Regions from separate parts of the Paraclostridium sp. genome, predicted to be linked through region 1. Evidence: riboswitches for the same ligand, from Rfam matches in the RefSeq annotation. Region 1 holds a riboswitch; each other region holds the start of a gene.

Region 1 (2,209 bases):
TATATAAGCCAGACAGTGGAAAGATAACACTAGATAATAAAAATTTATCTACAATGAAAGATAAAGATTGTGCAAAGGAAATAGCAGTACTTGCACAAGAAACTAATTCTCAATTTGATTTTACTGTTGAGCAAATAGTTAAGATGGGCCGCTATCCATATAAATCTGTTTTTGAAGATTATTCTAAAAAAGATTTTCAAATGGTAAGTGAGATGTTAAAAAGAGTGGGGCTTATGGACTATAGTGATAGGAGTTTTTCAAAGCTATCTGGGGGAGAAAAACAAAGGACGTTAATTGCAAGAGCATTAGTTCAAGATACTGATTTTTTAATATTAGATGAGCCTACAAATCATTTAGATATAGGTTATCAGATACAACTTATGGATTTGATCAAAAATCTTAATATAACTACCTTATCTGCAATTCATGATATGAATATAGCATCTATGTATTGTGATTATTTAATAGTCATGAAAGATGGGAAAATAAGAAGTTTTGGAACTGTTGAAGAAGTAATAACCTCAGAGATGTTAAAAGAAATATTTGGAGTTAACGCATATGTAGGGGTAAATCCCATAAACAATAAGCTTCAAGTATCATTTATGCACAGTCATCAGCATATTAATGGTATAGGGCATGATCATGTACATGAAAATGGATTTACCGGAGAACATGATCATTTTCATAAACATACATATAATGGATAAAAATATTAACAAATTTAAAAAAATTAGAGGAATATAAAGCTATTTATAGTATTATAAATATATGTGATAAATTGAATAGAAGTATTGTAGGTTTTTAGCAATGAAATTAATAGGGAAAGAGGTTTAAATCCTCTGCAGCCCCCGCTACTGTAAAACGGATGAAACTTTCAAACCACTGTAATTGATGTTATGGGAAGGGAAAGTAGTAAGTTGATGTTGAGCCAGGAGACCTGCCTATAATACGTAAGTTAATTTCTTCGGGGTGAAGGAAAATGATTAAAGAATAGTAACCTTATTTTATTAAATTAAGGTATTATTTGAAATGTTGTTTAAATCCTAATCCAAAAAATTAGGATTTTTTTTATTTACACCTTATTAGATTGTAACTATATTTTAATTTATAAATTTAAATTTATCACAAATAAAAAATCAATAAATTAAAGTGAGGTAAAGATATGAGTTACTTAACATTGTCATTAGTAGCAGGATTACTAATTGTAGTTTTAAATCCAATAACTTCAAATGCTATGCATATCATGGAAGGTTATTTGCCTGTGAAATGGTCTATATTTTGGACTATAGTATTTATTCCGTTTTTTGTATATGGATTAAAATCAATAAATAAAATAGTAAAAAAAGATCCTAAGAAAAAAATACTATTAGCATTAGCTGGAGCGTTCGTATTTGTATTGTCAGCACTTAAAATACCATCGCTAACAGGAAGTTGTTCGCATCCTACAGGAGTAGGTTTAGGGGCTATATTATTTGGGCCAGCAGTTATGGCTGTAATAGGAACTATCGCTTTATTATTCCAAGCTATATTACTTGCACATGGAGGACTTACTACTTTAGGAGCTAATGCATTTTCAATGGCAATAGTTGGACCTATAGTATCATTTTTAATATTTAAGTTTTGTAGAAAGAGAAATGTCAATGTAGGAATGAGTGTATTTTTAGCAGCAGCATTAGGTGATTTAGCAACATATGCGGTAACAGCAACTCAACTAGCACTAGCATTCCCAGATCCTGTAGGTGGAATAATGGGATCTATTGTTAAATTCTTTGGAGTATTTTTAATGACTCAAGTACCAATAGCAATAGCAGAAGGATTATTAACTACTTTAGTATATAACTTGATAACACAAAATGAAGAAGGAGTTGAAACTGATGAGTACAAATTCGAAAGCTAAAATTAAAACTAGAAATAAAAATCTAATGCTATTAGGCCTTACTATAATACTTATAATAACTCCTTTATTATTAAATGCTACAGCTGAATATGGGGGAGCTGATGGAGAAGCAGAAGGAGTAATTACAGAAATAAATCCAGACTATAAGCCATGGGCTAGTAGTTTATATGAACCACCTAGTGGAGAAATAGAAAGTCTATTATTCTCAACACAAGCAGCAATTGGGGCTGGATTTATAGGATATTATCTAGGGACAAAAAAGGGGAAAAACAGTAAATGCTAGAAATTGATAAGTGTGCTTATACAAATAAT
Region 2 (2,209 bases), on a different contig from region 1:
CCTTTATTATAGCCTCGACTTGAGTAGTCACTTTTTCTTCTTCAAAGATAGTTTCTATATCTAAAAGTCCCAATCCATCTATTTCTTTTATAGAACCTTCTATTCCATCTGGGTCATAAATTTTTTTACCTAAAAGTTGATATCCTCCGCAAATCCCAAATATGAACTTACCTTGATTGTGTAAGTCTTTTATTTGCTTTTCTAATCCACTTTCTCTTAAATAAATTAAATCTTCTATAGTATTTTTACTTCCAGGTATTATTAACATATCTGGATTAGATAAAGACTGACCTTTCTCTATATATCTAACGCTTACATCTTCTTGTATTTCTAGCATGTGAATATCTGTAAAATTAGACATGTACGGGGTTTTAATAACTTCTATATTTATATCATTTTTCCTAAATTGTTTATTAAATCTATCAGTTACACTATCTTCATCTTCTATATTCAAATCACTATACGGCACAACTCCCAAAACTGGAACCTTTATTATTTCTTCTAACATATCTATACCTGATTGCAAAAGATCTACTGTTCCTCTAAACTTATTTATAATAACACCTTTAACTCTAGCTCGTTCTTTCTCTTCTAGTAATAACATTGTTCCAGCTATCGATGCAAAAACTCCACCTCTATCAATATCAGCAACTAAAATTACAGGAGCATCTGCAATTTCTGCCATTCCCATATTGGCTATATCTCTATCTTTTAAGTTTATTTCTGCACAACTTCCCGCTCCCTCTAAAACAATAACTTCATATTCATTGCTTAAATCTGCATAAATATCCTTTAACATATTAGCTAAATCATTTTTATAATCATGATATATGCTAGAGCTAACAGTGTTCATTACTTTTCCATTAACTATAACTTGGCATCTATTTTTACCTGCAGGCTTTAATAATATAGGATTCATTCTTACATCTGGTTCAATGCCACAGGCCTCTGCCTGAGTAACTTGTGCTCTACCCATTTCTAAACCATCTTTGGTTATATATGAGTTCAAGGCCATATTTTGAGATTTAAAGGGTGCCACCTTATATCCATCTTGTTTTAATATTCTACATATCCCAGCTCCTAAAGTACTTTTCCCAACATTAGATGCTGTTCCTAAAAACATTAGTGATTTACTCATTTTAAATTTGCTCCCTTCTTAATAAAAAAACCTATCCAAATGAGGATAGGTTTTTAAAAATGTATACACTTCACCAATTTTAAAAATCCTTCACCCCGAAGATTTTATATCCATAAACTAGGCAGGTCTCCTGGCTTAACTTCATCCTACTTCTATTCCTTCCCGTAAATAATCACAGTGGTGTCTAATAGTTTCGTCAGTACTACAGTAGCGGGGGCTGCAAAGGTTTTTAACCTTTTTCCCTATTAATCTTCAACGAAAAACCTAATTTATGTCAATTTATATTTTATATCAAATAAGCAGTGTTGTTAAGCGTTTGAATTACTGGAAATTCATCCACTATATCAATAATACTTACCGATGCATTATCTATTTTAAAATTCCAGTGATACTCATATGTCTTTCCTATTAAATAAGATATTATATTTCTTATAGTTCCTGCATGAGCACATATCAAAATAGTATTTTCTTTGTTTTCAATCATTATGTCATCTAATTCATTACATACTCTTTTATAAGAGTCTATCAAGCTTTCTCCATTAGGATACTTATACTCAAATCCTTCTTTTATTAATTTTTCAAATTCATTTGGATATTTTGATTTTATAACTTCAAAGCTTATTCCTTCAAAATCCCCAAAGCTAATTTCTTTTAAATTTTCTTTTTCTAAAATTTTAATATTTCTAGAATTTGCTATATCTAATATTGTTTGCTTAGTTCTAGTAGATGTAGTTGTATATATACAATCAATATTCTCACTTTCAAGAAATTTAGTTAATTTGAGTATTTGTTTTTTTCCTAAATCACTTAATTCACTATCTATATGGCCTGATAGATTTCCTTTTATATTATCATTTGTTGTTGCATGTCTTACTAATATTATCCTAGGCATCTATTCACCTCTTATTTTAATCCAAATATTAAATATATATATATTAAATAGACTACTTCCATAAGCTCTGATGTACATCCTAATATATCACCTGTTATACCATCTATTTTAGTATATATGTATTTCACAAAAAATCTTGTAAGTATAATCATTATAGGTATAAATGATATTATTTTTAT
Region 3 (2,209 bases), on a different contig from region 1:
TCCTTAACAGCATACGGAACATAATTTACATTAGTTAATATTACATCTGGATTCTTCTCAACTACTGATTCTGCACTTGGTGATATCCATCCATTTTGATCTACAAATATATTTTCTCCTCCAACTAAATTTATCATTTCATTTAAGAATGTTGCATTACCAAAACTATATAAGTTTGGTGATGGTCCTATTTCAAAGTAAACTTTCTTTTTAGTTTTTATAGATTTCCCTATTTTAGCTATTTCTTCAACTTCAGACTTCATATTGTCAACTATTTTTTGACCTTTATCTTTAGTTCCTGTTATATCTGCTATAAACATTATATCGTCATATATTCCTTGTATGCTATCACTACTTGGTATATAAGCAACACTTATACCAGCTTCTTTAACAACTTTAAATGGATCTTCACTATTTCCTGTTTTATTATGTCCTGATGCAATTATTAGATCTGGATCTAGTGATACTATTGCTTCTGGGTCTGGATTTGAGAAATCTATCAATTTTATTCCTTTAGGTAATCCAGGAACATCAGCAGAATATTTATCTACAGCAACTAATTTATCTGCTAAACCTAATTCTACTAGTACTTCTGTATTAGATGGAGCTGTTGATATTATTTTTTCAATCTTAGAAGGTACTGTAAATTCATTTCCCTCTCTATCTTTTATAACTTTATCTTTTTGACCACAGCCAACTACAGCCAACATTACCACTAACATAGTAGTAACTAATGCTAAAATTCTTTTTTTCATTTTAATTCTCCTTATTTATAAATTTTATTTATAATTTCTACTTATAAATTCTTTTTCTTCTATTCCTTCATCTTTATTTAATTTTAAAGCTAAAATAAAAAAGTATCCAGAAAGTAAATTAGCAAAATCAAACAATAGTTCATCTATATCATGTCCTTGCTCTCTATATCTATGTAATAATCTAACCAATGCTTTACACTTAGTTCTTATAATATGAGCGTAACTTCCACTTACTCCACCTTCAGGCAATACAAATTTATTAATTCTACCTTTTATTTCACCTTGATAAACTAAACTTCTAGATTCTAACCACTTTAACTCATCTTCTGTCACACTTACAAAAGTTCTTAGAGATGCATTCATATGATAAACTAGTTCATTTATTTTACTTAATTCATTTCTTAATTTTTCATCTTTCACAAAAGCTCTCAACAATCCAATCGTACTAGATATTTCATCTGTAAATATCTCATAATCACATCTTAAATCTTCTGGTTCATCATATAAAAATGGGTATGCTAAATATTTTGACATGATACTCCTCCCTTCAATAAAAAAAGCATATCACGAGGATATGCCTTTAAATTTCAATATTATAACTACTATCCAGCCCTCAGAAGATATTAGCTTTAAGTATTGGCAGGTATCCCGGCTCAACATCATACTACTCTCTTGCCTTCCCGATTTCTCAGTGGCTTATTTAAATTTCGTCAGTTTTACGGTTACTGGGGTAGCTTAGACTTTTAATCTAATTCCCTATTAAGTCATATAAACACCTAATACTTGCTATTTAGTTTTGGATTCGTCTTGGATTATATAGTATTTTTCAATATAAATCAATACTTAGTATATATTCCCAAATATATTTATATTAATCTATTTTTTATAATAATTATCTATTTCTTCTATTTCTTATAAAATCTATAATTATATATAAAACTATTAGTACAGTTATTACCATAACTATATCCATTATTATAGGGTTTATTCCCATTCTGTATCCCATATATCTAAATGGATTATACCCTCCGAATCCAAAGAACCCTCTACCGTAACTTGATGGCATGTATGATCTTCTACTTGAGCTTCCATAGTCATCATAATCATCATATTTTTTATTATTTTTATTCTTTGATTCATCACCACTACTTGTATTTGGTTTTGTAGTTGGCTTAGTACTAAAATTCCCTGAATCTGGCTTTGTAGTACTTGACTTTGGATTAGATGTATTTGAACTTGATCCTGAATCTATATTTACATCTGGCTTAGCCTTAGGTTTAGTTGTGAAACTTCCTGAATCTGGTTTTGTAGTGCTTGACTTTGGCTTACTATAACTCTTAGAACTACTTGAACTAGGTTTAAAGCTACTCGAACTTGGCTTTGAACTAAAACTTGATCTAGAGCTGCTTGATGAACTTAGTTTTGATACTTTATATTCTAGTGTACTTTTACCG
Region 4 (2,209 bases), on a different contig from region 1:
TATTTACTTGGATAAAGTCCATTTGCAAAAGTTTCAATTCCATCTATAGTTCTTACCCCACTGCAATACATTTGTCCTAGTTCTATAGGATATACTCTATCATTTTTAATAGCATTTAAACTTTGTAGAGCTTTATCTTTCATAACTAAATCTTTCGTTTCACTAGCTTTATTATCATCTTCTCTATTCATATATACTACAAATATACTATCTGGATTTAAGCTTATTAAATCTTCTTTACTTAAAGCATTACCGTCTTCATTAAGAAGTTTTGCACCTAACTTAGTAACCATGTCTCCACCTAAAGTTATTTTTCCATATCCACTAATTTTATCATCATAAAACTCTATTATTAAAGTGGTTTGTTGTTTTTTATCTTTTTCAGATTTAACAACTTCGTCAACTCTATTATTTATATTATCAACTATTTTTTTAGCTTTATCTTCTACATTAAATATTTTACCTATATTTAATATATCATCACATTCATTTTTAATAGTTTTTGGCTCAACAGCACCACTATTCAACGCCATATATGTGTTTACGTCTTTGTCTTGCCAATAGTTCACATCTCCTATGTTTTTATCTGAAAACAACGAATACCAACCTAATATTAAATCTGGTTGTAACATTGTAACAGTTTCTTTAGAAGGTGTAAATTCATCTAAATATTTAACCTTACCAAAAGCCTCTTTGTACTCATCCTTAACCTTATGGTCAAGACCAGCAGCTGCTACTATATTATCTTCTAAACCTAGTGCTAACATAGTTTCTATTGAATCTTGATAAACAGCTAAAACCTTTTTAGGCTTTTCTTTGATAGTAACTTGAATTTCTTCTTTTTTGCTATTATGTGTACTTATAGTTACTGGATAATAATTATCTTTTTTCTCCGTAACACTTTCTAGTTTGGTATTCTTCGATTCTTCTTTCTTCGTTTCTGTTTTACTACATCCTACTATACTTAGTCCAATAACCAAGCTAAGTAAACTTAATCTAATCTTTTTTGATATCTTCATCTATTCTCTCCCTCCGAAAGTTACTATTAATCTAGGCAGGTCTCCTGACTCATACTTCAACCGCATCTTTCCCTTCCCAAAGCAAAACTTTAGTGGTCTTTACAAAGAATTGTCCATAATTACAGTAGCGGGGGCTGTTGATGATTTACACATCATTCCCTTTTAATTAAAAAAACCTAAATTTTATATTTATCAGTATAATATTAGCACAATTATATCCATAATTCTACAATACAAAAAAACATAAGTATTTTGTTCTACATTATCTGTAAAATAAAATACTTATGTTTAATAAAATATATTTAATCTTTCTCTAAATTAACTATATAACCTAATATAACTACACAAATTTGTATAATTAAAACTATGCTAAAAGCGATTATAAAATATGGATATGCTATCATATCTATAAAGTATTTACTTTTTATCACAAAGTATAAAGTCAAACTTAATATTAACCCTATTGCATTTTGAACTTTTATAAAGTTTAAATTTTTCTTTTTTACAATAGTGTATATTTCTAACAATATAAATATTAAAGATATAATAAAAATTATATTGCTTATAAGTTGTAAATTACCACTTGAAAATATTCCACTTTCAAATTGATATCGCTTAAAGTAAACATGATGCATTACTCCAGCTTTAGTATTTGTTAAGTATTGAAGTATAAAACTTCCACCTATAATGCATATTTGAATTATAGCTATTAACATGTATATTATCTTTTTTATATTATTTTTCATTTTTACTTTGGAGTCCCCGTTTCTGTAGGATTACTAGCATCTCTACTCCATCCTATCCATCCATCACTATATAATCCTGTATTTTCAAATCCCATTACATTTGCATATGTTAAAACCTCAGCAGCTCTCCATCCACTACCACACATAAAGTCTAAATGATTATTAGTATCTATTCCATCTTTTTTCCACATACCTTTTATTTCATCTTCATTTCTCATAGTTTTATCTATATTTCTATAGTAGTTTAAAGAAGTAGAACCTTCTGTTCCTGCATGTCCATAAACAGCACCTGGTATACGTCCTGTTTTATCCCAGTAACTATATCCTGATATTTTGCCTATATACTCATCCCACATACGGTTATCTACTAATGTAAAGTTATCAGATTTTAATTTTTCTTTTAATTCTGGTATTGTATCTATTAAATCTGGATTTGCTGGTATT

The links. A riboswitch is a leader RNA that binds a small molecule or an ion and turns the genes downstream of it on or off. The one in region 1 is predicted to bind cobalamin.
Region 2: it holds a riboswitch for cobalamin, as region 1 does, so the genes downstream of both, ACRCYC_RS03820 (cobyric acid synthase) here and ACRCYC_RS12110 (energy-coupling factor ABC transporter permease) in region 1, are expected to answer to the same signal.
Region 3: it holds a riboswitch for cobalamin, as region 1 does, so the genes downstream of both, ACRCYC_RS07815 (ATP:cob(I)alamin adenosyltransferase) here and ACRCYC_RS12110 (energy-coupling factor ABC transporter permease) in region 1, are expected to answer to the same signal.
Region 4: it holds a riboswitch for cobalamin, as region 1 does, so the genes downstream of both, ACRCYC_RS11625 (ABC transporter substrate-binding protein) here and ACRCYC_RS12110 (energy-coupling factor ABC transporter permease) in region 1, are expected to answer to the same signal.

The regions. Positions count from the first base shown of each region.
Region 1 covers NZ_JBOFKN010000159.1:2,651-4,859, reverse strand. The annotation lists gene ACRCYC_RS12115 (ABC transporter ATP-binding protein) at 1-707, shown strand, start outside; cobalamin riboswitch at 779-959, shown strand; gene ACRCYC_RS12110 (energy-coupling factor ABC transporter permease) at 1,163-1,897, shown strand; gene ACRCYC_RS12105 (energy-coupling factor ABC transporter substrate-binding protein) at 1,875-2,180, shown strand; gene cbiQ (cobalt ECF transporter T component CbiQ) at 2,174-2,209, shown strand, end outside.
Region 2 covers NZ_JBOFKN010000053.1:19,538-21,746, forward strand. The annotation lists gene ACRCYC_RS03820 (cobyric acid synthase) at 1-1,138, opposite strand, end outside; cobalamin riboswitch at 1,242-1,421, opposite strand; gene ACRCYC_RS03825 (histidine phosphatase family protein) at 1,425-2,030, opposite strand; gene cobS (adenosylcobinamide-GDP ribazoletransferase) at 2,042-2,209, opposite strand, start outside.
Region 3 covers NZ_JBOFKN010000102.1:4,239-6,447, reverse strand. The annotation lists gene ACRCYC_RS07820 (ABC transporter substrate-binding protein) at 1-755, opposite strand, end outside; gene ACRCYC_RS07815 (ATP:cob(I)alamin adenosyltransferase) at 780-1,289, opposite strand; cobalamin riboswitch at 1,378-1,550, opposite strand; gene ACRCYC_RS07810 (hypothetical protein) at 1,648-2,209, opposite strand, start outside.
Region 4 covers NZ_JBOFKN010000157.1:7,678-9,886, forward strand. The annotation lists gene ACRCYC_RS11625 (ABC transporter substrate-binding protein) at 1-1,019, opposite strand, end outside; cobalamin riboswitch at 1,037-1,214, opposite strand; gene ACRCYC_RS11630 (hypothetical protein) at 1,322-1,765, opposite strand; gene ACRCYC_RS11635 (sulfurtransferase) at 1,768-2,209, opposite strand, start outside.